4 regions of the Pseudomonas sp. AC247 genome follow, and region 2 is predicted to be linked to each of the others. Evidence: predicted binding sites of a transcription regulator. Region 2 holds the regulator's gene; each other region holds the start of a gene.

What was found. The regulator FliA, encoded in region 2, starts transcription of late flagellar genes. The targets are predictions, from matches to a motif close to CTAAAGTTTNNNNNNNNNNNGCCGNTAA.
Region 1: a site for FliA is predicted at 2,943-2,970, ahead of ACZZ0B_RS12260 (methyl-accepting chemotaxis protein). Genes of this name have one in related genera too.
Region 3: a site for FliA is predicted at 1,714-1,741, ahead of ACZZ0B_RS01375 (methyl-accepting chemotaxis protein). Genes of this name have one in related genera too.
Region 4: a site for FliA is predicted at 3,687-3,714, ahead of ACZZ0B_RS10525 (methyl-accepting chemotaxis protein). Genes of this name have one in related genera too.

Annotation. Positions count from the first base shown of each region.
Region 1 covers NZ_OZ409829.1:2,669,413-2,676,755, forward strand. Annotated here, with positions in the region: gene ACZZ0B_RS12235 (FMN-dependent NADH-azoreductase) at 1-19, opposite strand, end outside; gene ACZZ0B_RS12240 (LysR substrate-binding domain-containing protein) at 148-1,056, shown strand; gene ACZZ0B_RS12245 (MmcQ/YjbR family DNA-binding protein) at 1,053-1,412, shown strand; gene ACZZ0B_RS12250 (DUF1294 domain-containing protein) at 1,537-1,965, opposite strand; gene ACZZ0B_RS12255 (undecaprenyl-diphosphate phosphatase) at 1,962-2,792, opposite strand; gene ACZZ0B_RS12260 (methyl-accepting chemotaxis protein) at 3,098-4,732, shown strand; gene pnuC (nicotinamide riboside transporter PnuC) at 4,881-5,444, shown strand; gene ACZZ0B_RS12270 (AAA family ATPase) at 5,441-5,965, shown strand; gene ACZZ0B_RS12275 (hypothetical protein) at 6,323-6,772, shown strand; gene ACZZ0B_RS12280 (adhesin) at 6,774-7,343, shown strand, end outside.
Region 2 covers NZ_OZ409829.1:3,969,903-3,977,245, forward strand. Annotated here, with positions in the region: gene ACZZ0B_RS17925 (protein-glutamate methylesterase/protein-glutamine glutaminase) at 1-744, opposite strand, end outside; gene ACZZ0B_RS17930 (chemotaxis protein CheA) at 794-3,061, opposite strand; gene ACZZ0B_RS17935 (protein phosphatase CheZ) at 3,116-3,904, opposite strand; gene ACZZ0B_RS17940 (chemotaxis response regulator CheY) at 3,923-4,294, opposite strand; gene fliA (RNA polymerase sigma factor FliA) at 4,461-5,201, opposite strand; gene fleN (flagellar synthesis regulator FleN) at 5,198-6,028, opposite strand; gene flhF (flagellar biosynthesis protein FlhF) at 6,145-7,343, opposite strand, start outside.
Region 3 covers NZ_OZ409829.1:276,828-284,170, forward strand. Annotated here, with positions in the region: gene clpB (ATP-dependent chaperone ClpB) at 1-935, shown strand, start outside; tRNA gene ACZZ0B_RS01355 (tRNA-Asn) at 1,233-1,308, shown strand; tRNA gene ACZZ0B_RS01360 (tRNA-Pro) at 1,318-1,394, shown strand; tRNA gene ACZZ0B_RS01365 (tRNA-Lys) at 1,400-1,475, shown strand; tRNA gene ACZZ0B_RS01370 (tRNA-Pro) at 1,573-1,649, shown strand; gene ACZZ0B_RS01375 (methyl-accepting chemotaxis protein) at 1,814-3,439, shown strand; gene ACZZ0B_RS01380 (NAD(P)/FAD-dependent oxidoreductase) at 3,621-4,919, opposite strand; gene ACZZ0B_RS01385 (DUF3094 domain-containing protein) at 4,983-5,156, opposite strand; gene ACZZ0B_RS01390 (MOSC domain-containing protein) at 5,208-5,735, opposite strand; gene ACZZ0B_RS01395 (DUF1780 domain-containing protein) at 5,732-6,358, opposite strand; gene ACZZ0B_RS01400 (energy-coupling factor ABC transporter permease) at 6,538-7,227, shown strand; gene ACZZ0B_RS01405 (hypothetical protein) at 7,293-7,343, shown strand, end outside.
Region 4 covers NZ_OZ409829.1:2,263,074-2,270,416, reverse strand. Annotated here, with positions in the region: gene ACZZ0B_RS10545 (aldehyde dehydrogenase family protein) at 1-570, shown strand, start outside; gene ACZZ0B_RS10540 (phenylacetate--CoA ligase family protein) at 614-1,903, shown strand; gene ACZZ0B_RS10535 (N-acetyltransferase family protein) at 1,903-2,817, shown strand; gene ACZZ0B_RS10530 (hypothetical protein) at 2,868-3,401, opposite strand; gene ACZZ0B_RS10525 (methyl-accepting chemotaxis protein) at 3,783-5,774, shown strand; gene ACZZ0B_RS10520 (DUF411 domain-containing protein) at 6,041-6,487, shown strand; gene ACZZ0B_RS10515 (YqaA family protein) at 6,487-6,921, shown strand; gene ACZZ0B_RS10510 (alpha/beta fold hydrolase) at 7,008-7,343, shown strand, end outside.

The DNA of each region.
Region 1 (7,343 bases), 1.3 Mb from region 2:
CGATATGCAGCAGTTTCATGTGGAATCTCCTGGAATGAATCGCCGGTGGCGACGGAATGGAGACAATCCTACGCAAGAAACCAATGGATGATTAGCCGCCTGAAATGCGATAGTTTGTCCCATTGATAGAACAGTTGGAATTCAGCCATGCAAGACCTCAACGATCTCTACTATTTCGCCAAAGTCGTCGAGGCCGGCGGATTCGCGGCGGCCGGGCGTTTACTCGGCATTCCCAAATCGCGGCTGTCACGGCGCATCGCCGAACTGGAAGAACGCCTCGGCGCGCGTTTGCTGCAGCGCACCACGCGCCAACTCAACCTCACGGCGGTCGGTGAGCGTTACTTGCGTCACTGTCAGGCGATGTTGCTGGAAGCGGAAATGGCCGATGAGGCGGTGGCGAGCATGTCGAGCGAGCCGCGTGGACGCTTGCGGGTGTCTTGCCCGACCGGTCTGGCGCGCGAGATGCTGCCATGGGTGATCAGCGAATTCCTCGGTAAATTCCCCCAGGTGCAGCTGGAAGTTGTATTGCTCAACCGCCGCGTCGATCTGGTCGGCGAAGGCTTTGATGTGGCCCTGCGCGTGCGCGAACACGGTGATGAGGACCCTTTGCTGGTCACCCGGCGCTTGCGCCAGGCGCAAATGGTTGTGGTGGCCAGTCCGGCGTTTATTCAGGGGCAATCGATCAACCATCCGCAAGATTTGCGAACGCTGCCGGTGCTTGGCGCTTTGGAAGCGGATCGTCTGGTTCATGTGCGCCTGCTGGACCAGCAGGGCAACAGTTTCGAGTTGAACATGGAAGCCCGGCTGGGTATCGATGACTTTATTGTGCGCAAAGCCTGCGTGCTGGCCGGCCAGGGTTTCACGTTGCTGCCGATGATGTACTGCGAAGAAGAACTGCAAAACGGCACACTGCTGCAACTGCTGCCAGAGTGGTCATTGCCCGGTGGCTGGCTGCAAGCGGTGTACCCGCATCGGCGCGGGGTGATGCCGGCGGTGCGCGCGTGGATCGATCACCTGGTCGAATCGTTCAATGCCTGTGGGGAGCGGTTGTTATGAAAAAGGGAAGGATGAGCGAAGCGGACGTCGCCGAATTTTGCCTGGCGTTGCCGGGCGCGCGCGAGGATTACAAATGGGGCGGTGTGCGGGTGTTTTCGATTGCCGGCAACAAGATGTTTGCCTTGCAGGGGCTGCGCGGTGATTCGCTGGCGTTCAAGGTCGACAAGGATCTGTTTCTCGGCCATTGCGACCGCCCCGGCATTCACCCGGCGCCGTATCTGGCGCGGGCGCAGTGGATCATCATGCACCCGCCCTACCCGCTGGGTGCCGAGGAATTGCGCGGATTGTTGCAGCGCTCGCACCAGTTGGTGGTGAGCAAACTGCCGAAAAAAACCCAAATCGGTTTACTGCTGTAACCCCGATCCTTTGTAGGAGCTGCCGGAGGCTCGGGCCGCGATCGGACGATCTTTTGATTCTGATTTTTAAAAGATCAAAGTCAATAGATCGCAGCCTTCGGCAGCTCCTACGGGGTGGTATTTTTTAGAACAGGGCCAGCAGTTTCATGCCGATGAACAGTTGGTCAATCCAGAATATCTGGTGCAGCAAGACGATCACCCAGAACAGAATCTGGAACGACACCTTGCGCGTCTTGTGCCGAAAAACCTGCTGGGCGATCAATGCGCCCGGCCAGCCGCCGGCCAGTTCCACCGCGTGAAGGATGTTCTCCGGCGTGCGCCAGGCACCGGTGCGGGCCTTGCGCTTGTCTGCCCAGTACAGGAAGAACGCCAGCACACTGACGATCCCGTACCCTGCCAATGGCACCAGCGAGATCCCGTGCAGCCACATCGACAGCGAGCCGTATAACGGCAACGCACAGACGATCAGCAACACCACCAGTTTCAATTTCAGATATTGGATGTTGCCAGCCAAAGGCCGACCTTCAGGGCGACGTGCGCGAGAATCATTCATGGTTTGGCCGCCGCCCAGTCGACCCAGCCGAATTGCCACGTGGCGAGGATGACCAGGCCGAAGACGATCCGGTACCAGGCAAATGCCGCGTAACTGTGGCTGGCGATGAACTTGAGCAAGCCGCGCACGGCGATCATGGCGAAGATAAACGCCGTCACGAAGCCGATGGCGAATACCGGGAAGTCCGCCGGCACGAACAGGTGGCGATACTTGTAGCCCGAGTACACCGCCGCACCCACCATGGTCGGCATGGCGAGGAAGAACGAGAACTCGGTAGCGGTTTTACGCGACAGACCAAACAGCAAGCCGCCAATGATCGTCGAGCCGGAGCGCGAAGTACCGGGAATCATTGCCAGGCACTGCGCAAAACCAACTTTCAGGGCGTCCTTCCAGGTGATCTCGTCGACGGTTTCGGCATGTACTTCATGCTGACGCTTTTCCGCCCACAACATGATGACGCCGCCCACTATCAGCGCGGCCGCGACCGTGATCGGGTTGAACAGGTATTCGTGGATCAGGTCGGCAAAAATCACCCCCAACACCACGGCCGGCAAGAAAGCGATCAGCAGATTGGCAGTAAACCGTCGAGCGCTTGGCTGCGTCGGTAAGCCAATCACCACGTCGAGAATCTTGCGGCGAAACTCCCAGACCACCGCGAGGATCGCGCCGAGCTGAATGATGATGTTGAACGCCATGGCCCGTTCGCCGCCGAAGTCGAGCAAGTCGGCAACAATGATCTGGTGTCCGGTACTGGAAATGGGCAAAAACTCCGTCAGCCCCTCTACAACTCCAAGAATCAGTGCCTGCAAGGCGGTCCAAAGATCCATCAATCCCCCAAAGAGCGATGCACGGCGGCATGCCCCGATAGTATTTTTCTTACGTTCACTGCGTTCAGCGTAGCTGTTTGTAGCTGTACCGATTCCGCGCGCACAGGATCCACACGAAACAGTCAAAATTCCGTGAAATATCAACTTGGATTCAGGTTTTTACGCGCGGGGCCGAAATCCTAACAGACAAGCCTTAATAGCGCTGCCGCGTTATACGACTTGGGTCGCGTATGCCCGCTCACAAAATCGTGGTTGGATGCTGGCGGTCGTTTATTACAAGAAAAAGAATTCGGAGTGACAGCGTTATGAACAGCTTGCGCAGTGTGTCGATCAGCCGACGCTTGTGGCTCATTTTGGTGGTGGCCGTGGTCATGTTGCTGACCTTGGGCGTGTTGATGCTCAAGCAGATCCACGATGACCTGTATCACGCCAAAGCCCAGAAAACCCAACATGTGGTGCAGACGGCCAGCGGCCTGCTCACCTACTACCATGACCTGGAAACCGCCGGCACCTTGAGCAAAGAGCTAGCGCAAAAGCAGGCGCTGACCGCGATTCGTGGTCTGCGCTATGACCAGAGCGACTATTTCTGGATCAACGACCTCACGCCCGTGATGGTCATGCACCCGACCAACCCGAAACTCGAAGGTCAGAACCTCTCGGCGATCCGAGATCCGGACGGTTTTGCGGTGTTCAACGAAATGGTCGCCATCGCCCGCGCCAAAGGCGCCGGCATGGTCGACTACCGTTGGCCGAAACCCGGCGCCAGTGAGCCGGTGGCGAAAACCTCTTACGTCAAGCTGTTCGAACCGTGGGGCTGGGTGATCGGCTCCGGCGTTTACGTCGACGATGTGCAGGCAGAGTTCAAGGGCCAGGTGATCAAAGCCACGGTCATCGGCTTGGCGATTGCGCTGATCATGGCCCTGCTGGTGATTCTGATCGCCCGCAGCATCGTGCGTCCGTTGCAGGAAACTGTGAACGCGATGGCCAACATTGCCAGCGGCGAAAGCGACCTGACCCGCAGCCTCGATACCCACGGCAAGGATGAAGTCACCGAACTGGCGCATCATTTCAATGCCTTCACCGCGAAATTGCGCCGGGTGATCGGCGACTTGCAGGTCTCGGCCAGCGCACTGGGCCAGTCGTCCAGCGAGCTGGGCAACGACGCCTCGCAGGCGCAGCAACGCAGCCAACAGCAATCGCAGCAGATGGAACTGGTGGCCACTGCGATCAACGAGGTGACCTACGGCGTACAGGACGTGGCGAAGAATGCCGAACATGCCGCCGCTGAAATGCGTGATGCCGAAGCGCAGGCGCAGCAGGGCCAGATCAACATCGACGGCAGCCTGCAACAGATCGACAAGCTTTCGGGCACCATCGATCAGGCGGTCGAGGTGATCCGCACCCTCGCCGCCGAGAGCACGCAGATTGGCAGCGTACTGGAGGTGATTCGCTCGATTGCCGAACAGACCAACCTGCTGGCGCTCAACGCCGCGATTGAAGCGGCGCGGGCCGGTGAGCAGGGACGCGGTTTTGCCGTGGTCGCCGATGAAGTGCGCCTGTTGGCGCAGCGCACGCAGAAATCGACGGCCGAGATTCAGTCGATGATCGAGCGCCTGCAAAATCATTCCGAAGCCGCCGTGAAAGTCATCGGCGACAGCAGCAAGGCGTCGCAACTGACCATCGAACAGGCCGGCCTCGCGGGTGCCAGCCTGAATGCCATTGGCCAGGCGTTGCGCAACCTCAATGGTTTGAATGCCTCGATTGCCAGCGCTACTTTGCAGCAGGCGCATGTGGTCGAGGACATCAACCAGAACGTCACCCAGGCGGCTGGTCTTTCGCACAGCACGGCGATCGCTGCAGAGCAGTCGAGTGCGGCCAGCGTGAAGCTCGGCCAACTGAGCGAACAACTCAACGGCCTGCTACGCCAGTTCCGCGTCTGACCTACCCCTGTAGGAGTGAGCCTGCTCGCGATAGCGCTCTATCAGCCAACATTAGCGTTGCTGACAAAACCGCTATCGCGAGCAGGCTCACTCCTACAGGTTTTTGGGTACAATCCGCTCCCTTCTTTTCTCCCCCCAAGGAATCCCCATGTCCGGGCTTGAACTGTTTGCCGCCGCCCTCGGTGTGATTGCCGTCTGGCTGACGGTCAAACAGAACCCATGGTGCTGGCCGATCGGTCTGGTCATGGTGTTGCTCTACAGCTGGATCTTCTTTGAGGTGAAGCTGTATTCGGACATGTTGCTGCAAGTGATCTACGCCGCGCTGCAAGTCTACGGCTGGTGGCAATGGACACGGGCCGGGACGATGCACGACGGGCGGCAGGTCACACGTCTCGATCAGCGTTCAATCCTGATCGGGCTCAGCGTCGGCGCTGTCGGCAGCCTGCTGCTGGGCGCGGCCATGGCGCACTGGACGGATGCCGCACAGCCTTGGCTCGACGCAGCGTTGACGGCGTTCAGCCTGGTTGCGCAGTTGTGGATGGCGCAGAAACGTCTGCAGTGCTGGGCACTGTGGTTTGTCCTCGATGTGATCTTTGTCGGGCTGTTCATCTATAAGGATCTTTACCTCACCGCAGCCTTGTACGGCCTGTTCACCCTGATCGCGGTGCAAGGCTATCGTGAATGGCGCGCCGACCCGGCGTTGCGCACATGAAAGTCGTGGTGCTTACCGGGCCGGAATCCACCGGCAAGAGCTGGCTGGCGGCGGGCCTGCAACAACAGTTCGGCGGCGTACGGGTGGACGAATACGTGCGCTGGTTCATTGAGCAGAACCCGCGTGATACTTGCCTGGCAGACATCCCCGAGATCGCCCGTGGCCAATTGCAGTGGGAAGATCAGGCGCGTGCGCAAAGACCGGCGCTGCTGATTCTCGATACGCACCTGCTGAGCAACATGCTGTGGAGCCAGACGCTGTTCGGCGCCTGCCCGGCCTGGCTCGAACCCGAGCTGCTGGCACGCCGATACGACTTGCACCTTCTGTTATCCCCGGAGCACATCGACTGGACCGATGACGGTCAACGCTGCCAGCCAGATCTGGAGCAGCGTCTGGCCTTCTTCAACGCCACGCGCGCCTGGCTTGAGCAACATCAGCAATCCGTGCAAATCATTCAAGGCAATTGGGCTGAGCGGCAGACGCAAGCTTTTGCGGCGGTTGCACAATTGCTTTGCGAATAACCCGGTTCAAGGGGCTCCTGCCCCACTGTTTTCCCCTGTTCTGGGGGCAAAGTGTCCATTCCTGAAACACACACTTAACGGCAGAGTGGCCGTTTCAACGGCCTCGAGCGTTTTGTCGGCCGACCTGTTACGCAGTTGAAACACATCACCGCAAACCCTCGTTCCAGAGCTTTGTTCAGCCAATAGACAGGTCGATGCCAATGTGCGTGTTTCATCAATGAAACAGCTTGTGTATCAAACCTTTGCTCGATTCACGTAAGCATCTGAAATCAATGAGTATTTAAAAAGCGGCACAGCTTTCGCTCTCTCCTTCACAACGCTGACTAGGGCCAGCCCACTGAAGAAGGAATTGCTGCCGTGGGGAATTTCAAAAAGAGCATGACCTGCCTCCTGCTGATCGGATCAGCAGCCAGCACATTGATCAGCCTCAATGTGCAGGCAGAAGGCAACGGTGTGATCGTCCTCAATCGCGACGTTCAACCTATCCCTATCGGCCGCAGCGGCGGCAAAGACCCCTATCCAACCACCGTCAATGCCAACCCTTCAGCCCGCATCAATCAGGCGATGAGCAGCACCGAACTCAATGACGGTGAGTTTGCCAGTGTGGCCAGTGGCTCTTCGATACGCGGCAACATCAACACGCCGACCTCGAATCTGCCCGGCATGAACACCCTGACCAATCCCAACGGCCTGCCCGGCATGAGCAGCGGCCACGGCGGCGGCGCCGGCGGATCCATCTCCAATACCGTCAACCGCGCCATGGGCGCAGGCCTTGCGCCGCTGACCCGCATGGCTGGAGGCCAATAAGATGAATCGTTCCCTGCTCCTGCTTGCCCTCTTTGGTTGCGCCAGTGCCATGGCGGCCGACCCCAGCTCAGTGAACAACGCGAACATTCAGGACACCGGCATTCAGTACCGCGGCAACTACAACGTCAACCAGGCCGCCGGCGACCAGATGCAACAGACCAACACCAAGGCCATCGCCATTGGCACGGCCGCCAGCGCCACCACCATCGTGCGCCAGCACATCGACACGCCAGGCAACCCAGCGACGAATGCCAGCGCAACCATTGGTGGCAACTCTTTCAGTAACGGCAACGGCATCCTCGGTGTGAACCAGGGCGCCGGTGCCAACAACCAGATGGCCAACGTTACGCGCGTCAGCATCAGTGCCGGCCCGCAGAGCGTTGACGACAGCGCCCTTTCACAACAGAACGTGGCGTTATTACCGAGCTCAGGAGCAACTGGTACCTCACCCGGCAGTCGCCAGGTCACGACAAGTGATCAGGCCTTCACCGGCAGCCGCGGGGTAATCCAGGTGAACCAGAGTGCCGGGGTGGGGAACCGAATGGCTAACACCCTGAGCATCCGGGTCGCT
Region 2 (7,343 bases):
CTTGTCGAGACGCTCGGCAAACGCTTTGGTGAATGCCGCCGGCATGTGCTGGATCAACACGATCGGTGCCGGGAAATTTGCCGGCAACTGAGTCAGCACGCGCTGCAAGGCAACCGGGCCCCCCGTCGAGGTGCCGATGGCAACCAGTTTGTAGGCTTTGCGCTTCGGTGCCGGCGAGGACGAACTGGCCGTCGACGCGCGGCTTGGCGCAGGTGCATGCACAGGGGCAGGCGCCGGACGGGCCGGAGCATGAGTGCTGTGACTGCTGAAGCTTGATGCCGCCGGGGTTGGCGCAGGTGCAGGCGCAGCCACTGGAGCTGGCGCGCTGTAAGCACTGAAACGACGATTACTGCGCGAGATGCTATGGACCTTTTCGCACAGCAGTTGCTTGACCTTCTCCGGGTTACGCGAGATGTCTTCGAAATTCTTCGGCAGGAAATCCACCGCACCGGCGTCCAGCGCATCGAGGGTGACCCGCGCGCCTTCGTGCGTCAGCGAGGAGAACATCAACACCGGGGTCGGGCAGCGCTGCATGATGTGCCGCACTGCCGTGATGCCGTCCATCATCGGCATCTCGTAGTCCATGGTGATCACGTCCGGCTTGAGAGCCAGGGCCTGATCGATCGCCTCTTTACCGTTGGTGGCCGTGCCGACCACCTGGATGCTCGGATCCGCTGAAAGAATTTCCGAGACGCGGCGGCGGAAAAAACCCGAATCGTCCACCACCAGGACTTTGACTGCCATAAACACTCCATTAGGTGCAGCGGAACGTTGTCGCCCCGCTGCCCCGGATTCAAATACGCCGTGCGGCGTAACGCTTGAGCATGCTCGGAACATCGAGAATCAGTGCAATGCGGCCGTCACCGGTAATGGTGGCGCCGGACATGCCCGGAGTTCCCTGGAGCATTTTGCCCAATGGCTTGATGACCACTTCTTCCTGGCCGACCAGTTGATCGACGACGAAGCCGATCCGCTGCGTGCCCACCGAAAGGATCACCACGTGGCCTTCACGCTGCTCTTCGTGAGCGGCGGAGCTGACCAGCCAGCGCTTGAGGTAGAACAATGGCAGCGCCTTGTCCCGCACGATCACCACTTCCTGGCCGTCCACAACGTTGGTGGTCGACAGGTCGAGGTGGAAGATTTCGTTGACGTTGACCAACGGGAACGCAAACGCCTGGTTGCCGAGCATGACCATCAGGGTTGGCATGATCGCGAGGGTCAGCGGCACCTTGATGACGATTTTCGAGCCCTGGCCCTTGGTCGAGTAGATGTTGATCGAACCGTTGAGCTGGGAAATCTTGGTCTTCACCACGTCCATGCCGACACCACGGCCGGAGACGTCGGAGATCTCGGTCTTGGTCGAGAAACCCGGGGCGAAAATCAGGTTGTAGCACTCGGTGTCGCTCAGGCGATCGGCCGCGTCCTTGTCCATCACACCGCGTTTTACCGCGATCGAACGCAGGACGTTCGGGTCCATGCCTTTGCCGTCATCGGAAATCGACAGCAGGATATGGTCGCCTTCCTGTTCGGCCGCCAGCACCACACGACCGCCACGGGCCTTGCCCGACGCTTCGCGTTCTTCCGGCGACTCGATGCCGTGGTCGACGGCGTTGCGCACCAAGTGGACCAGCGGGTCAGCCAAGGCCTCGACAAGGTTTTTGTCGAGGTCGGTTTCTTCACCCACCAGTTCCAGGTTGATCTCTTTCTTGAGCTGACGCGCCAGGTCACGAACCAGACGCGGGAAGCGCCCGAAGACCTTCTTGATCGGCTGCATCCGGGTCTTCATCACCGCGGTCTGCAAGTCAGCCGTGACCACGTCGAGGTTCGACACGGCCTTTTGCATGGCTTCATCGCCGCTGTTCAGACCCAGGCGCACCAGACGGTTACGCACCAGCACCAGCTCGCCGACCATGTTCATGATTTCGTCGAGACGTGCGGTGTCGACGCGCACGGTGGTCTCGGCTTCGCTCGCCGGTTTTTCCGGTGGCGGTGTCGCTGGTGCACGCGCCGGAGCCGGTGCAGCTGCGGCGGCCGGTTTCGGCGCTTCGGCTTTAGGCTCAGGCTTGGCAGCAGGTTTCGGCGCTGCAACAGCGGCCGGTGCCTTGGCGGCAGGCGTGGCGACAGTAGAGGCGCTGCCAGCAGCGGCGGTGCCGACTTCGCTGAACTTGCCTTTGCCGTGCAATTCGTCGAGCAGCGATTCGAACTCGTGATCGCTGATCAGATCGCTGCCCGCCGCTGCGGCCGCTGGAGCAGCAGGCGCAGGAGCCGAAGCAATCGCCGACTCCAGCGCATCGACAGCAAAGTTGCCCTTGCCGTGCAACTGATCGAGCAGTGCTTCGAATTCGTCGTCGGTGATGTCGGAGCTGTCGCCTTTGGCCGGTGCCGCAGGGGCTGCCGCCGCGGGTGCAACCGCGTCCACGGCGAACTGGCCCTTGCCGTGCAACTGATCGAGCAACGACTCGAACTCGGCATCGGTGATTTCATCGCTGGCCGCGCCATCGGCAGCCGGCGCAGGTGCAGCTGCTGCCGGGGCTTCAGCTTCGGCCTTGACGGCGTTCAGCGAGTCCAGCAGTTGTTCGAATTCGTTATCGGTGATGTCGCCCGATTCGCCTTCGCCGACCAGATCTTCGATCATCTCGGCCACTGGCGAAGCCGGAGCTTCGTCCGCCGATTGCGGTTCTGCCAGACGTGCCAGCGCAGCCAGCAGTTCCGGGGTGGCAGCGGTGATCGGAGCACGCTCACGAACCTCAGTGAACATGCTGTTCACCGCGTCCAGTGCTTCGAGGACAACGTCCATCAGTTCTGCATCAACGCGACGTTCACCCTTGCGCAGGATGTCGAACACGTTTTCGGCGATGTGACAGCACTCCACCAGCTCATTGAGCTGAAGGAAGCCGGCGCCCCCTTTTACAGTGTGGAAACCGCGAAAAATTGCGTTGAGCAGATCTGCGTCATCCGGACGGCTTTCCAGCTCGACCAGTTGTTCGGACAGTTGCTCAAGAATCTCGCCGGCCTCAACCAGGAAATCCTGAAGGATCTCTTCATCGGCGCCGAAGCTCATTAATGGGGTGCTCCTACAGGTCTAAAAACCCAAAAAACCTAAAATTCCAAAACTCTAGAACCCGAGGCTGGATAACAAATCGTCCACATCGTCCTGACCGGACACAACGTCTTCTCGTTTATCGGCATGAATCTGCGGACCTTCACCCTGCGAGAGATGTTTTTGTGGATCTTTTTCTGCAAGCATCGCGGCGCGGTCATGTTCGATGCCCGCAAAGCGGTCGACCTGACTGGCCATGAGCACGAGTTTGAGCAAATTGCTTTCGACTTCGGTGACCAGTTGGGTCACACGCTTGATCACCTGACCGGTCAGGTCCTGGTAATCCTGGGCCAGCAGGATGTCGTTGAGATTGCTCGACACCGCACGGTTGTCCGTGCTGCTGCGCGACAGAAAACCGTCGACCCGGCGCGCCAGCTCGCGGAACTCTTCAGCCCCGACTTCGCGACGCATGAAGCGACCCCAATCGGTGCTCAAGGCCTGGGCTTCATCGGCCAGACTGTTGACCACCGGCGTGGCGCTTTCCACCAGATCCATGGTGCGGTTGGCCGCGGCCTCTGTCAGCTTGACCACATAGCCCAGGCGTTCGGTGGCGTCGGTGATTTGCGACACTTCCTCGGCCTGCGGCATGTTCGGATCGATCTGGAAGTTGACGATCGCACTGTGCAGTTCACGTGTGAGCTTGCCGACTTCCTGATACAGGCCACGGTCACGGGTCTGATTGAGCTCATGGATCAGTTGCACAGCGTCGCCGAACCTGCCTTTTTCAAGGCTCTCGACCAGTTCGACCGCGTGTTTTTTCAGGGTCGACTCGAAATCGCCCTGTGAAGATTCGTTATGCTCCATAGCTCCCCCGCGCGTTCATCAGCCGATGCGTTCGAAAATCTTCTCGATTTTGTCTTTCAACGCCTGAGCCGTGAAAGGTTTGACTACGTAGCCGTTTACACCGGCCTGAGCGGCTTCAATGATCTGCTCGCGCTTGGCTTCAGCGGTCACCATGAGAACGGGCAGATGCTTGAGTTTTTCATCGGCACGCACGTGGCGCAGCAGGTCGATACCGGTCATGCCCGGCATGTTCCAGTCTGTTACCAGAAAGTCGATGCTTCCGCTGTTGAGCACCGGAATGGCGGTAGTGCCATCGTCGGCCTCGACGGTATTGGTGAACCCAAGATCGCGCAGCAGGTTCTTGATGATCCGCCGCATCGTTGAGAAGTCATCAACGATGAGGATTTTCATGTCTTTGTTCAATTCGACCTCCAAGCAGTCTTAAACGCGCCCAGCACCTGGACGCGCCACTTCAATCAATCGGCGCAGCACTCGAAGACTGTCTGGAGCACAACAGAGCAAGACCGGTGCCGTTCATCACCGCACCAGCCTCGTTCGCAGTGTCCCCACACTGCCTTCAGCGCGCTCGCCACTCCCCCAAACGCCCCCGCAAGCGGGCCGCGCACTGGCTGTGTAACTGGCTGACCCGCGATTCACTGACGCCAAGGACTTCACCGATCTCCTTGAGGTTCAGCTCTTCGTCGTAGTACAGCGCCAACACCAGTCGCTCACGCTCCGGCAAATTGGCAATCGCGTCCGCCAGCGCCGCCTGGAAGCGTTCATCTTCCAGATCGCGTGACGGCTCAAGATGAGCACTCGCGCCATCCTCGTGCAGCCCTTCGTGTTCGCCGTCCTGCAGCAGGTCGTCGAAACTGAAGAGGCGGCTGCCCAAGGTGTCATTCAAAATCCCGTAGTAATCGTCGAGACTCAATTGGAGTTCGGCTGCAACCTCGTGATCTTTAGCGTCACGGCCGGTTTTAGCTTCAATTGAGCGAATTGCGTCGCTGACCATACGGGTATTGCGGTGAACCGAGCGTGGCGCCCAGTCCCCCTTGCGCACTTCGTCGAGCATTGCGCCGCGGATTCGGATGCCCGCGTACGTTTCGAAACTGGCGCCTTTGCTGGCGTCATATTTGGTCGAGACTTCAAGCAGGCCGATCATCCCGGCCTGGATCAGGTCTTCGACCTGCACACTCGCCGGCAACCGTGCCAGCAAGTGATAGGCAATGCGCTTTACCAGTGGCGCGTAACGCTCGATCAACTCGTACTGCGCATCACGTGCCGACTTCTTGTAGTAATTCATACCGCTGGCGGTCATAGCACTGGCCCTGCCGTTTGCTGCACGAGGCGCTCGACGAAAAATTCAAGGTGGCCACGCGGGTTGGCGGGCAGCGGCCAGGTATCGACCTTCTGCGCGATCGCCTTGAACGCCAGCGCGCACTTGGAACGCGGGAAGGCTTCATAGACGGCACGCTGTTTCTGCACGGCCTTACGCACGCTTTCGTCGTAAGGCACGGCGCCGACGTATTGTAGAGCGACGTCAAGGAAGCGATCCGTGACCTTGGTCAACTTGGCGAACAGGTTGCGGCCTTCTTGCGGGCTCTGCGCCATGTTGGCCAATACGCGGAAGCGGTTCATGCCGTAATCGCGGTTGAGCAGTTTGATCAGCGCGTAGGCGTCGGTGATCGAGGTCGGCTCGTCGCACACCACCAGCAACACTTCCTGGGCTGCGCGAACAAAACTGACTACCGAGTCACCAATACCCGCAGCGGTGTCGATCACCAGTACGTCGAGATTGTCGCCGATGTCGCTGAACGCCTGAATCAGGCCAGCGTGTTGTGCCGGGCTCAGGTGGACCATGCTCTGGGTGCCGGACGCGGCCGGCACGATGCGAATCCCGCCGGGGCCTTGCAACAGAACGTCGCGCAGCTCACAGCGGCCTTCGATAACGTCAGCCAGCGTGCGTTTGGGCGTGAGCCCCAGCAGAACGTCGACGTTCGCCAGACCCAGGTCGGCGTCCAGCAACATGACCCGACGGCCAAGCTCTGCCAGCGCCAGGGACAAGTTCACTGACACGTTAGTCTTGCCGACGCCACCTTTGCCGCCGGTCACCGCGATCACCTGTACGGGATGCATGCTGCCCATGTTATTTCTTTACCTTGTCTTGCATAGACGGAGGCCACATTACTGGCTGCGCGTTCACAACCGGAACAATGCATGGCAGACCATCGATGTAGGTACAAAAACTGTTCATGAATACCTCAGCCTACCTGCTTGGTGGGGCTGTGATAGATATCAGCGAACATGTCGGCCATGGCTTCTTCGCTGGGTTCTTCCTGCATTTGCACGCTGACGGCGCGGCTGACCAGTTGATGACGGCGCGGCAGATGCAGATCATCCGGAATCCGTGGGCCATCGGTCAGGTACGCGACCGGCAATTCATGACTGATCGCCAGGCTCAACACTTCGCCAAGGCTGGCCGTTTCATCCAGTTTAGTCAGGATGCACCCGGCAAGCCCGCAACGCTTGTAACTGTGATAAGCGGCGGTTAGAACCTGTTTCTGGCTGGTGGTTGCCAAGACCAGATAATTTTTTGAACGAATGCCTCGACCGGCCAGACTTTCGAGCTGCATGCGCAGGGCCGGATCGCTGGCTTGCAGGCCGGCAGTATCGATCAGCACCACGCGTTTGCGCAGCAGTGGATCCAGCGCTTGCACCAGCGATTGGCCCGGATCGACGTGAGTCACCGGCACATTGAGAATGCGCCCCAGGGTCTTCAGTTGTTCCTGGGCACCGATGCGGAAACTGTCCATGCTCACCAGCGCGACATTCTGCGCGCCGTACTTGAGCACGTAACGCGCGGCGAGCTTGGCCAGCGTGGTGGTCTTGCCCATGCCGGCAGGGCCGACCATGGCGATCACCCCGCCCTCTTCCAGCGGCTCGACTTCCGGTACGGCAATCATCCGCGCCAGGTGCGCGAGCAACATGCGCCAGGCCTGACGCGGCTCTTCAATATCGGTGATCATCGCCAGCAGATCGCGCGACAACGGCCCGGACAGACCGATGCGTTGCAGACGACGATACAGGTTGGCTTGCGCCGGACGGCTGCCCTGCAACTGATTCCAGGCCAGGGTGCCGAGCTGAACTTCCATCAGCTCGCGCAGGCTGTTCAATTCAAAACGCATCGAATCCAGTGCGCGTGGATCGACGCCGCCGGAGGACTGCGCAGGCGCCGGGGCTGGACGCGCCGGAGCGGCGTAAGTCGGCTCGCTCAGCGGCTCAGCGGCGGTCAGCGGCAGCCCAGCGGTCAACGGCAGACCGGCGAAGATCTGCCGATTGCTGTTGCCGTCGGCTTCGCCACGCAGGCTCAACTCGGCCTGGGCGGTGACGATGCGCGACTGGGTCTTGCGCAGCTCGTCTTCGAGTTCCATGTTCGGAACCCGTGGTGCCAGCGCCGACA
Region 3 (7,343 bases), 3.7 Mb from region 2:
CCGGCATCCCCGTGTCGAAAATGCTCGAAGGCGAGCGCGACAAGTTGATGAAGATGGAAAGCCTGTTGCACAAACGGGTGATCGGTCAGGAAGAGGCGGTGGTCGCCGTCGCGAACGCAGTACGGCGTTCGCGCGCCGGGTTGTCCGACCCGAATCGCCCAAGCGGCTCGTTCATGTTCCTCGGCCCGACCGGTGTCGGTAAAACCGAGCTGTGCAAGGCGCTGGCCGAATTCCTCTTTGATACGGAAGAGGCGATGGTGCGGATCGACATGTCCGAGTTCATGGAGAAACATTCCGTGGCGCGTCTGATCGGTGCGCCACCGGGATATGTTGGCTATGAAGAGGGTGGTTACCTGACCGAGGCGGTGCGTCGCAAGCCTTATTCGGTGATCCTGCTGGATGAAGTCGAGAAGGCGCACCCGGATGTGTTCAACATCTTGCTGCAAGTGCTTGAGGATGGTCGCCTGACCGACAGCCACGGCCGTACGGTGGACTTCCGCAACACGGTGATCGTGATGACTTCGAACCTGGGGTCGGTACAGATCCAGGAACTGGTCGGTGATCGTGAAGCGCAGCGTGCTGCGGTAATGGATGCACTGACGTCGCACTTCCGTCCGGAGTTCATCAACCGGGTCGACGAAGTGGTGATCTTCGAGCCGCTGGCGCGGGATCAGATCGCAGGCATTACCGAGATCCAGTTGGGTCGTCTGCGTACACGTCTGGCCGAGCGTGAGCTGAAGCTGGAACTGAGCCCGGAAGCGATGGACAAGCTGATCGCTGTCGGCTACGACCCAGTGTATGGCGCACGTCCTTTGAAGCGTGCGATTCAGCGCTGGATCGAAAACCCGCTGGCGCAATTGATCCTCTCGGGTCATTTCATGCCAGGCGACACGGCAACGGGTGTGGTCGAGAACGACGAAATCGTTTTCAACTAAGCCCAAAGGCCAATGAAAATTGGCAGGCCCCACCTTGTGGGGCCTTTTTTTTCGTTAGGCTGTTGAACTCAAAGGAAAAGGCTTGTAAAGTGCGCCCCGCAGTCAGTCGCCAAGACGGTTTCAACTCACTGAGCTGAAATCTGAAATAAGTTGCAAATCATTAACTTGAAAGCAATTTAGGGGGTTGACAGAGGTGTTCTAGGTTGTAGAATAGCGCGCCTCAGACACACGAACGCAGCGATGCGAACGAGTGACTGGAAGCAGTAAGTTTCACCGTTGTAAATTGAAATATGTAGTTCCGTGATAGCTCAGTCGGTAGAGCAAATGACTGTTAATCATTGGGTCCCAGGTTCGAGTCCTGGTCACGGAGCCAATTTCAAGCCGGGGTATAGCGCAGTCCGGTAGCGCGCCTGCTTTGGGAGCAGGATGTCAGGAGTTCGAATCCCCTTACCCCGACCATTTTTGGGTCGTTAGCTCAGTTGGTAGAGCAGTTGGCTTTTAACCAATTGGTCGTAGGTTCGAATCCCACACGACCCACCATTTTTGAAACCAGTTAGCGCTGGGATCGAATCTTAAGATCAGAGGCCAAAAGCGCTGATCGAAGAAGGCGATCTTTGAAAGGTCGCCTTTTTTTTACCGGGGTATAGCGCAGTCCGGTAGCGCGCCTGCTTTGGGAGCAGGATGTCAGGAGTTCGAATCCCCTTACCCCGACCATATTAAAAATCCTCGTATCGAAAGATACGGGGATTTTTTTTGTCCGACAAAAACTCATTTCCCCTTCAAGTCATCATACAACCTGCCGATAGCCCGCTAACGAGAGGGGACTGCCACTGCTTCGCCCCTTGAATCTGGCCAATACAAGAATAAGGGCGTTCGTCATGTTGCTTCGTCAGTTGAATATTGCTCCCCGGGCTGCCCTGGGATTCGCCCTGATTGCGGTGTTGGTTGCCTTGCTCGGCGTGTTTGCGCTGGGGCAGATGTCGAGTATTCGCGACAGTGAGGTCGCGGTAGAAAATCAGTGGCTGCCGAGCATTCGTGGCGGCGACGAAATTCGCGAGATCATGCTGCGCATCCGCACCATCTCGTTGCGCATGGCGTTGGATCAGGATCCGAACAATATCGCCACCTACCGCAGCCAGATGGATACTCGCGACAAGGAGCTGAGCGAGAAAATCGCCGCTTACGACAAACTGGTCACCACTCCGGAAGGCCAGCAGCTCTATGACCAATTCAAAACAACCTTTGCGGCTTATCGGACCGGTATCGCGCAGTCCTTCACCCTCGCCCAGCAGGGCAAGCGCGACGAGTTGACCAAGCTGTTGCTGGTCGACATGAAAACCGTCGTCGACGGTTCCGGCAAGCAACTCAATGACCTGGCGGATCTGTTCGCCAAACAGGTCGCCGCTGAAAGCCAGAAGTCTGCCGATCATTATCAGACGTCGCGCACCATCGTCAGCCTGTTCATCGCACTGGCGGCGTTGGCCACGGTGGCGCTGGCGATGTTGCTCACGCGCAGTATCGTCCGCCCGTTGAGCAGTGCAGTAAGCGCTGCTGAAAGCGTGGCCCAAGGCGACCTGACCCGGCCGATCGAAACCCATGGCAACGATGAAGTCAGCCGTTTGCTCAAGGCCTTGGCGACCATGCAGCAGAATTTGCGCGACACACTGCAAGGCATCAGCGGTTCGGCCACGCAACTGGCCACTGCAGCTGACGAGCTCAGTGCCGTGACCCTCGACAGCACGCAGGGCCTGCAACAGCAGAACAATGAAATCGAACAGGCGGCCACCGCCGTCAACGAGATGACCACAGCCGTGGAAGAGGTGGCGCGCAATGCCGTGTCCACGTCCGATGCCACGCGGCAGTCCAGCGAATCGGCGCATTTGGGGCAGGAACGCGTCAACGAAACCGCCAGCGCGATCAGCGCGCTGAGCAACGATGTGCGACACACCGGCGCATTGGTGCAATCACTGGCCAATCAGTCGCAGGAGATTGGCAAAGTGCTTGATGTGATCCGGGCGATCGCCGAGCAGACCAACCTGCTGGCGCTCAATGCGGCGATTGAAGCGGCGCGAGCGGGGGAGAGCGGTAGAGGCTTTGCGGTGGTCGCCGATGAGGTGCGAGCGTTGGCTTATCGCACGCAGCAATCGACGCAGGAGATCGAGCAGATGGTGCAGGGCATGCGCAGTGGTTCGAGCCAGGCACTGGATTCGATGCAGGCCAGTGCCTCGCGTGCCGCCAGTACCTTGGTGCTCGCTGAACGTGCGGGAGAAGCGTTGTTGACCATCACGGCGTCGGTGCACGAGATTCACGAGCGCAATCTGGTGATCGCCAGTGCGGCGGAAGAACAGGCACAGGTCGCACGCGAAGTGGATCGCAATCTGGTGAACATACGTGATCTGTCAGTGCGTTCGGCGGCAGGCGCCGATCAGACCAGCGCGTCGAGCCATGAACTGTCGCAACTGGCCAACGCGCTGCAAGGCATGGTGCGCCGCTTCCAGCTCTGATAAGTGGAGATCCATTGTAGGCGTGAGCCTGCTCGCGATAGCGGTGGTTCAGTCACTGAAGATGTGACTGACAGGCCGCTATCGCGAGCAGGCTCACTCCTACATTTATTGCGGTTGTCTGTGGATTTTGGGGGCAGCACAAAACAATGTGGGAGCAAGTAAGCTCCCACAGGGATTGGATTTAGTGCAGCTTCAAACGCGGTTCAGTCCCGCGACCAATCTTGCTCCCCAGCATCAGCATCGCCGTGCGGAACGGCCCGTACAGCGCCATCTGGTGCATGCGGTACAGCGACACGTAAAACATCCGCGCCAGCCAGCCTTCGAGCATCACGCTGCCAGTCAGGTTGCCCATCAAGTTACCCACAGCCGAAAAACGCGACAGCGAGATCAGCGAGCCGTAGTCGGTGTACTTGTATTCCGGCAGGGTCTTGCCTTCGATGCGCAGCTTCAGCGACTTGGCCAGCAATGACGCCTGTTGGTGCGCGGCTTGTGCACGCGGCGGCACGTTGCGATCGGTACCCGGTTGCGGGCAGGCCGCGCAGTCACCGAAGGCGAAGATGTTTTCATCGCGAGTGGTTTGCAGCGTCGGCAGCACTTGTAGCTGGTTGATGCGGTTGGTTTCCAGGCCGTCGATGTCCTTGAGGAAACCCGGTGCACGAATACCGGCGGCCCAGACTTTCAGGCTGGCCTTGATCTCGTTGCCGTCGGCGGTGATCAGGCTGTCGGCGGTCACTTCGCTGACCGACGCGTTGGTCATCACATTGACCCCGAGTTTCTCCAGGGTCTTGTGTACCGGCCCGCTGATGCGCTCCGGCAGGGCAGGCAGCACCCGTGGCCCGGCTTCGATCAGGGTGATGTGCATGTTTTCCGGTTTGATTCGATCCAGACCATACGCCGCCAGCTCATGCGCGGCGTTGTGCAGCTCTGCCGCCAGCTCAACGCCAGTGGCGCCCGCGCCGACGATCGCGACGCTGATCTGCTCGACCACATCGGTTTGCCCGGCGTGTGCCCGCAGATAGTGATTGAGCAGTTGCTGGTGGAAACGCTCGGCCTGTTTGCGGGTGTCGAGGAACAGGCAGTGCTGCGCCGCGCCCTGGGTGCCGAAATCGTTGGTGGTGCTGCCGACGCTGATCACCAGCGAGTCGTACTGCACTTCCCGCGCGGGCACCAGTTCTACGCCGTTTTCGTCGTAGGTGGCGGCCAACTGGATTTTTTTCTGTGCGCGATCGAGCCCGCTCATGCGCCCCAGCTGGAACTCGAAGTGGTTCCATTTTGCCTGGGCAACATAGTTGAGTTCGTCTTCGGAGGAGTTCAGCGAGCCGGCGGCCACTTCGTGCAGCAGCGGTTTCCAGATGTGCGTCAGGTTGGCGTCGACCAGCATCACGCTGGCGGTGCCGCGCTTGCCCAGGGTCTTACCCAGACGGGTAGCCAACTCCAGACCGCCGGCGCCGCCGCCGACAATAACAATACGATGAGACATAGGGATAACTCGCAAGGTTTTTAAAGGAAATCGGTGCGGTTACCCAAGCGAGCGCCAAGCTGCTCATAGCGTCAGGTAACTGATAAATCGGCTCAACAGGCCCAGACCAATGGTCACTGCCAGCACCAGCACCAGGAGCATCCACGGCCGGAAAGGCCGGCGCTCGACTCGGTGTTGGGACAGTTGCAGGTACTCTTCGACATGCTTTTGGTCTTCGGGGTTCAGGCGGCTGGTCATAATGGCCTCGTCAGGTAGACGTTGCTGAATGTGAACAAGCTACAGCGGTTTTTATCCGGGGTTGAACGGAGCATAGCCACTGTCCGGAACCGGCTCGACAGACACGCCATCATCGAGGCGAATGATCCCGCTTTGTAACACCCGCGCGGTAATTCCGCCATGCCCGCGCACGGCTTGAAACGTGCCGGGGCCGAGGTTGTTCTGCAAGCGTGCGCAGGGCTGACACCAACCGGTGGTTTCGAAGATGGCCTGGCCGATGCGAAAGCGCCGGCCCTTCAGGCTAAACAAATTGATACCGCTGATAACGAGATTGCGCCGCAGATCTTCAGGCCTGACCGGTTGATCGTCGGCACGGCCCATCAACGCGCTGATCACCGCGAGGTGTTCGAACTGAATCAGCGTCACCTGCCGCGCATTACGCACGCCGGGCCGGGCGTGATCGCCGGTCAGCCCGGCTTCGAGCCGCGCCTCGACGGCGTCCAGCTCGATCATCGGCCCACGGGAATCGGGGCGCACACCGATCCAGCGCACACGGCCGGTCTGCGGTACGTCGGCAATCAGTTGCTGAAGCGGCGTCACAGGCTGATCCCGACGTCGAAGACGATGCTGCGGCCGAGGTTGCTGCGCAGAAAATCCGGCGCATCCGGGTGGGCGAACAGCACGCGGGCGAAGGTCGGGCCGACCAGCGACAGCGAGCGCCAGCCCTGACGCAAATATTCGGTGGGCGGCGGGAAGTGGCTGTTCAAGTCGAGCACTTCGCGTTTAAGGCTGGCGAAGGCAATGATGTCCAGTTCGCCCAGATCCATGCCGCGCTCTTTGTAGTTGTGGGCTTTTTTGCGCAAAGTCGGCGCCAGTCGCATAAGGAATTCATTAGCCGGGATGCGCTTGGGCTTGGCTTCACGGCGCACCAGTTGGCTGAGGGAAAACGCGCTGCGCCGGCGCTGCAGTTCGTCGCGCCATTCGTCATTGAGGCGACGGCCTTCATCGAGGACGAAGAACACTTCGAAATTGGCATCGCGAAACAAAACGTCGGGCGGCTCGCCGGCAGGGGCGAATTCGTCGGCGCGATAGGGAATGTTCAGGCCTTGCAGCAGGCGCTGGCAGACCCAACGCTCACGCTCCCATTTGCGGGCATTGGACAGGAACGCGTTGGCCTGCTCGGCTGCGATGGTCAGCAGGCGTAAATAATCTGAGTCATCCATAGGCCCAAGCTTAGCGTTCAAATGCGACAAGCAGAAAGCTTTGCTTGCACCGCCCGTTCACCTCACCCTTGTAGGAGCTGCCGAAGGCTGCGATCTTTTGACTGTAAAAAGAACAAGATCAAAAGATCGCAGCCTGCGGCAGCTCCTACAGGGGGATGTCGATGGAGGGTGAGGGAGTCATGATTGGGGCTGAACTGCTTTCGACGGCAAGTCTGACATTCGGTTGGCTGATTTACTTGCCGGTGCTGCTTTGGGCGGTCGTGCGGGCGCCGTGGGTCGAGCTGTTCAGTGACAGCCGTCGTCAGCATCTTTTGTTCGGCACGGTGTTCGCGTTGTTTCTGCTGTGGCTGGTGCGCAGGGATTTCGACACCGGCGTGTCTTATCACTTCATCGGCATGACCGCCGTGACCTTGCTACTGGACTGGCCGTTGGCGATTGTCGGCGGCCTGGTCGCGCAACTCGGTCTGGTGCTGCTCGGGCGCCAGGATCTGCTGGCACTTGGGGTCAACGGTTCGCTGTTTATTCTGTTGCCGGTGCTGATCACCGAGTGCGTGGCGATTCTGGTTGAGCGTGCGCAACCGCGTAATCCTTTCGTTTATATCTTCTGTTCGGGGTTTCTGGCTGCCGCGTTGTCGGCATTGCTTTGCCTGCTGCTGAGCCTGACGTTGCTCTGGTACGACGGCATCTTTGCCATGCCGGAATGGCTGGAGGATTTCATCGGTTACCTGTGGCTGATCATTTTCCCTGAGGCGTTCATCAACGGCATGGTCATCAGCGCGCTGGTGGTGTTCTGCCCGGAATGGCTGGAGACCTTCAACCGCACGCGCTACCTTTCGGCACCGTGGAAGGACGACGATCCCAAGCCTTGATCCACATCAAACCGACCACGCAGACAAAATCTCATGCTCAGTCAAATCCCTTCAGGAGCTGCGGCATGAGTGTGTACGAGTGGGCGAGGCAGGAAACCCGGCAGAGTCTGGACATG
Region 4 (7,343 bases), 1.7 Mb from region 2:
TATGGCAGCGTCGACGCCGGCCCGCTGGGCCACGCCTGCAAAGCGAGCGGGGACGGCGTGTTTCATCTGATGAGTGATATTCAGCACTTGGAAATCGTCGCGTTCGATGAGGACACCGCTGTCATCGGCAATGAGATCGGTCGACTGTTGTTCACCTCCAGAGCCCGGGAAGGTCAGCGCGTTGAACGTTACGACGTGGGCGATAGCGGTCGCTGGGTACCCGGTTCCTGCAACTGTGGCCTGCCCTCCCCGCGATTCGAACTGTTGCAGCGCCACGGCAAGTTGATCCGCATCGGCACCGACTTCATCTGTTTGAGTGAATTGGCCGAGCACCTGCAATGCCCTTTCCAACTGCTGCTCGACCACACACCCGAGGGTGTCGAGCGCATGCGTGTGCGCTGCGGACACTCACCCACTGATGTTCGGGCGCGACTGTCGAACTACGCAACGTTGGCGACCGCCAATGCAAGCGGGCTGTTGGTTATAGACGTTGAAGTCTGTGCGATCGAACAGTTCACGCGAAACAGAAACAGCGGCAAAACGCCCCTTCTGATTGATTCGCGGCGATGACGCGCGACGCAGATCACCCTTGACAATAATTAGAGAAAAAACCGTGACCACTGACCACCCTCTGAATGAGTTGATCACCTTCGCTCATCGGCATTCCGATTTTTACAGCCAACACCTTTCAGGCGCGGCCGCGCCTATGACGTTGCTCAGCGAACTGCCAGTGCTCGACCCGGCCGAATATTGGCGTCACAGCGACAACCTTGATCAATGGCCTGTATTGACCGGGCCGATCGAGCAGGCATTGATTTTCAAGACCGGCGGATCAACCAGCGCCGGCAAACTGTCTGTCTATACCCGTGAGGAATGGCGAACACTGGTCAGCGACTTCGGCAAGAGTCTGACGCCACAATTCAAGCCCGGTGACCGGGTTGCCAATCTGTTCTTTGCCGGCGACCTGTATGCAAGCTTTCTGTTCATCCACGGCGCCTTGGCAAACGTCGCCGAGGACATCAGCGAGTTCCCTTTCACCGGTGACGTCGATGCCGAAGTTCTGGCGCAAGCCATTGTTCGCCACCGAATCAACGTACTCGCTGGCGTACCCGCACATTTGCTGACCTTCGCCAGCCTGTTGAACCGCCGGGGCCAAGCTCTCAACGGCGTCGACACGATACTGTACGGCGGAGAAAGCCTGTTCGCCTCGCAACGCCAGATGCTCCGCCAGGTATTCCCCGCCGCCCGGATCACTTCCATCGGCTACGCCAGCGTCGACGCCGGATTTATTGGCGCCAGCCACCGTGACTGCGCAGACGGCGAACATCGCATGCCGGACGCTCACGCCGTGCTGGAAATCATTGACGAGCAATCGGGGGAAGTCATTGACGACTGCGATCGCACGGGCATGCTGGTGTTGACCAACCTCACGCGCCGATTGATGCCGTTGATTCGTTATCCCGTGGGCGATCGCGCCTGTTGGCGGGAGCCCGCCGGAACAGCGATGCGCAAATTTGCGCTCAAGGGGCGTAGCGCCAACAGCCAGCGGGTACGGGTCGGCACGCTGTCCCTGAGCCCTGTCGAAATCGGCGAAATCGTCCAGCACTCGGTCGGTTGCGATGACTGGCAACTGGTGATCGAACAGAGCGTTCACAAAGATGTATTGACCCTGAAATGGGTACCGCGTGAATTTTCCCGTGCCTGCACCAACGACGAGCAAACCCTTCAACTCGCCCTGATCAAACAGTACCCGCTGATCGATCAACTGCAGGCCGATCAGCGTCTGGATCTGCACGTGCAGTGCTGCCGGACAGATGATCTGCAGCGTCACCCGCGCTCAGGCAAATGCCTGCGGTTCCTCGACCGGCGCGACTATGGCCCTGATGCGATGGAGTACACGTGATGGAGCCACTGATCCTGCGCAACTATCGCCAATCCGATGCGGCAGCTGTCAGCCAGCTGTTTCGCCAAGTGTACGGTGACCGCTACGTTCAACCGCATGTCTATCTGCCCCGCATGATCAGCCAGAATCATACTGACAACCGCTGGCATTCTTTAGTCGCGGAGGTGGATGAACAGATACTCGGGCACGCTACGCTGTTACGCGACATTACGGCACACAGCGCCGAACTGGCGTTGAGCGTCGTTCACCCGCAAACCCGCGGCCAAAATATTGCGACTCGCCTGGGCGAGCGATTATTGAACCATGCTCAGGCACTGGGGTGTCGCTATGTATCGATCAAACAGGTGACTCACCATCCCTATACGCAGCGCATGGCGATCAACCTTGGCTTTCAAAGCACCGGGCTATTGCCAGACTATGTGCCTTCACCATTCGGCGAGTCTGGGCTGGAAACGATTGTCATCGGGGTCCGCCCCGTTGACGGCAACCGTTGCCCTCTGCCACAGCAGCGCTGGCCCGCGAGCTGCGCGGATTTCATGCAACATTTGAGCAGCGTGTTTGGCACGCAAGAGCGCACTTTTCACTGGCGTGGCGCAGCGATTCAAATCGATCAACAGGCCAATCGTTATGACATGGTGCTGAAGACACTCGGCCATGGCTTGCTCAAACAGTTGCGTGACTTGCCTGCACATTGGCTGGTGTCGATCCGGCTCAAACTGTCCCGGCGATTTGCCCATGACCTGAGCAGGTTGGCCGCCATCGGTTTCATATTCACCGGGCTGGCCCCTGGCAACGGTGACTATCGTGGTTGGCTGGCGCTGTTTCATCGAGGCTTCAGTCGAAGAACACTGCAACTGCAATGCCCACTCATGCAGCGCCTGCATGAAGAGGCCCAGCACAATATCGCGGGATGACGGAACGCAAAAATGGCCCGTAGCGCAGGCATACGGGCCATTGTCGGGTCTTATGCTTTGGCGCGGATACCCTGGTCCGTCGGCGCCGTCTGGCCATTGCCCATGCCATAGGTCTTGAGGTTCTGCAGCACGTAAATGGCTTTCTTGTACTCCGGGATCAAGCCATTGGCGTATTTGTCACCCTTGATATTGTTGGTCTGGATGGTATCCAGTTGCGTGGCGAAATACTCCAGCGCATTGAACTTGGCGTCCGGTTCCTTCTGCACACCAAAACGGTCGAACTTGTCGCCCGCGTTGAGCAGCGTCATCGCCGTCAAATCAGAAATAAGGCCCTTACTGCGCAAAAACGTACTCAGATTACCCAACTGTTTCGCCGACACGTTTTCCGGGTCGAAACCTTTGATGTTCTTGTGCAGCTTCTGCTTGTCCATCTCGAGGGTATTAAGCACGCTCGGGTCATTGCCAACCAGTGCCAGCATCTGCTTGACCTTGGCATTCTGCGAAACCGCCTGGCCACGAGAGCTGGTGTCCTTGACCAACAAGCCACCTTTGGCCTGCCAACCTCCGGTGTAACCGATCGTCATGACTCTGCTCCTTGTAAAGCCGACATGGGAAATGTCCTTTTTGACCTGTTTTAGTGCACGAAAGTATCGACGGGCAAAGTAATGGCACCAACTGCTTTTATCGATTTTTTACAATTCAGATACATTTGCAGAACACCGGAAAAAATCTCTGAAAGCATTGCTATAGAGCCTCCAACCAAAATACTTCGTCTAGTACTTCTGCTCTAACCCGACAGTCAATAAGTCACTTGTAAGACTTTCGATACTTTCCATCGGTCGACAATATGTTTTCTTGCACGAAAGTACCTAAAGCTTCCCCCGGCACCGACGATACGTATAAAAGCCCACAGCGTTTTACCTCTCGAATCCACAATAAGAATCGCAGCACAAGGACCGGTTTCCATGCCCGCATTCCGTACCATTCAGGCTCGTTACACCCTGTTTCTGGTTCTGTTCATCCTGCTGCTGTCGGTGCTGACGGTGGTCGGTATCAGCCAACTGGTCGCGCCCAAATTGCGGCACACCGAAGAGCAAGTGGTGCTCAACCGCATCGCCGAAGTCGCCGAACAGATTCAGGGCGAATTGAACAAGGTTCAGTCACAACAACGCAGCATCACCCAGACCATCCCGCTGCTCGACAGTGCCGCGATCGACACGGTATTGCCGGGGCTGGTGGATCAGTACGGTGAGCTGAAGGTTTTTGGTGGCGGGATCTGGCCATTGCCGGGCCAGCGTGAAGCCGGGCGCAATAAATTCAGCACCTTCTGGCACCGCGACGCCTCGGGCAAGCTGGCGGTGAACACCTTCTGGAACAGCGACGCTGCGCCCAACTATTACGACCAGAGCTGGTACAAGGGCGGCATGGCCACGCCACGCGGTCAGTGCGCCTGGGCCGCCGCCTATAAAGACGACGCCAGCGCCGAGCCGCGCACCAACTGCGCAATGGCGATCCAGAAAAATGGCAGTGCCTGGGGCGTGTCGACCATTGACGTGACCCTCGGCTTCTTCAACGACCTGGTCGCCCGCAAGGAAAAAGACCTCAATGCCGAGATGCTCATCGTCGAGGCCGACGGCAAGATCATCAGCAACAGCTCGCGCATCAGCGGCCCGATCGTACTGAAGAACATCAGTGAACTGGCCGGCAGCTCGACCTTCGCCAGCCAGATCAAAACCGGCCTGCAAAATCGCGAGCAGGCGCAACGCGTCGAGTTCGACAATAACGGTCAGGACAGCACGTTCTTCATGCGCCCGATCGAAGGCACACCCTGGTTTCTCGCCACCGCCCTGCCGACCAAGATGCTCACCGCGCAGCGTGACGATGTACTCAGCACCCTGAGCCTGTTGCAGATTCCGCTAGTGATTCTGCTGGTGTTGCTGCAAGTCTACGCAATCCGCCAGTTGATCCAGCGCATGAAAGCGCTGAAGGCCAACATCGATCTGCTCTCCAGCGGCGATGCCGACCTGACTAAACGCATCACCATTCGCGCTGAAGATGAACTCGGCGCGATCGGCCACTCGATCAACACCTTTATCACCTACCTGCAAAACATGATTGGCGAAGTCACCCAGGCCACTGGCGCCATGGCGTCGAGCCTCGACAACCTGCAACGCACCTCGGCACACACCAGCCAGATTCTGCTGCGTCATGCTTCGGAAACCGATCAGACCGTTACCGCCATCACCGAGATGAGCTCGACGGCAGACAGCGTTGCGCAAAACGCCGCCGAAACCGCAGCGTTCACTCAGCGCGCCAACGAAAACGCCGACCGCTCGCGGGTTGTCGTCGGCGAAGCAACCAACAGCGTGGTGGCGCTGATCGACGAAGTGGCCAGCGCGACGCACAAAGTTGAAAACATGCAGCAGGACGCCCAGCGCATTACCGAGATTCTCGGCGTGATCGGTGCGATTGCCGGCCAGACCAACTTGCTCGCGCTTAACGCGGCGATTGAAGCCGCGCGCGCCGGTGAGCAGGGCCGCGGCTTTGCCGTGGTCGCTGATGAAGTGCGCGCCCTCGCCGCCCGGACACAGGCCAGTACCTCGGAAATCAACGAGATGCTGACCCGCCTGACCCAAGGCGTGAGTTCCTCGGTCGCGGCCATGGAGAACACTCAGGCCAGTTGCCAATCGGCGGCCGACGCCACGGCACGAGTCAATTCGGGCCTGGATGAAATGGCCGGTTCGGTCAGCCACATCAACAGCCTCAGCACGCAAATCGCCACCGCAGCCGAACAGCAAAGCGCCGTGACCGAGGAGATCAACCGCAGCATGGTGCAGATCCGCCACATGGTCGACGAACTGGTGCAGAGCGGCCAGGCCAGCGAACTCAACACCCGCCAGTTGCTCGAAGCCAACAGCCGCGTCAGCGCGATCATGGGCCGCTTCAAAGTCCGCTAACCTAAACCCTGTAGGCGCTGCCGCAGGCTGCGATCTGTTGATCTGGATTTTAAAAGATCAACATCAACAGATCGCAGCCTGCGGCAGCTCCTACAGGGTGGTGCCTTACCGACTTGTCATCTTGCGCTCAGGGTTTTGTCAGGTTTGATCTACGATCATCCTGCCAGCCTGTCTTGTAGCAACTGGAAACACTCCGTTGGTGCCGGACAGGAAAAACCGGTCAAAATACGCTCCTTTTTGACCGCCAACCGAGTCGAGATCCCGTCATGCGAACCTCTCTGCGTCTGGTCGCCCTGAGCGCCCTGTTCATCTCCTCCCTGGCCCAGGCCGCCGACCTGATCCCGATCGAAGTCCATCGCGACGCCAATTGCGGCTGCTGCAAAAAGTGGATCAGTCATCTCGAAGCCAACGGCTTCAAAGTTGAAGACCATGTCGAAAGCGACATGGCCAGCTTCAAACAGCAACACGGCGTGCCACCGCGTCTGGCGTCGTGCCACACCGCTATCATCCATGGCAAATTCGTCGAAGGCCATGTGCCGGCTGAGCAAGTGCTGGCACTGAGCAAGCGCGATGACTTGTTGGGCGTTGCCGCCCCGGGCATGCCGATGGGTTCGCCGGGCATGGAAATGGACGGCATGAGCGATGCCTATCAGGTCATCGGCCTGAAGAAGGACGGCGCTGATGTGGTGGTGGCGGACTACCCGGCTCATTGATGGGCGCTGCGTATTACGGGCTGTTCCTGGCCGCGTTCGGCGCGGCGACATTGTTGCCGTTGCAGTCCGAGGCGTTGCTGGTCGGCTTGATTGTCAGTGATCATTACTGGTTGTGGGGTTTGCTGGCGGTGGCGACCCTGGGCAACGTGCTCGGTTCGCTGGTCAATTGGTGGTTGGGCCGGGGCATCGAACGGTTCCAGGATCGGCGCTGGTTTCCGGTCAGCCCCAGGCACATGGCGCAGGCGCGCAAGCACTATCTACGTTACGGCCACTGGTCGTTGCTACTCAGCTGGCTACCGATCATTGGCGACCCGCTGACGCTGATCGCCGGGGTCATGCGCGAGCCGCTCGGACGTTTCCTGCTGATTGTCACTCTCGCCAAAGGTGCACGTTATGGCGTGCTGGCCATGCTGACCCTTGGCTGGCTCGGTTGAACCATCAGCTACCCCCATTGCCTGTGTTTAACGTCACCGTAATCCAGCCGTTCCAGCATCGGCCGATTTTCATGGAGTTTGCCCTTATGACCGTCACGCGTTCCCGCTGGCTTCCCGGCCTCTTCCTCAGCGCTGCCCTGCCGCTGTTCGCGCACGCCGCCACCGAGGCAGCGCCTGCCGAGGGCCCGGCCTACGGCCCGGAGCTGCAAGGCTTCGAATACCCTTACACACTTAAACACTTCGCCTTCCAATCTCAGGGCAAATCCCTGCAGATGGGTTACATGGACGTCGCTGCCCACGGCAAGGCCAACGGCCGCACCGTGGTGCTGATGCACGGCAAGAATTTTTGCGCGGCCACTTGGGACAGCTCGATCAAGGCCTTGAGCGAGGCCGGCTTCCGGGTGATTGCGCCGGATCAGATC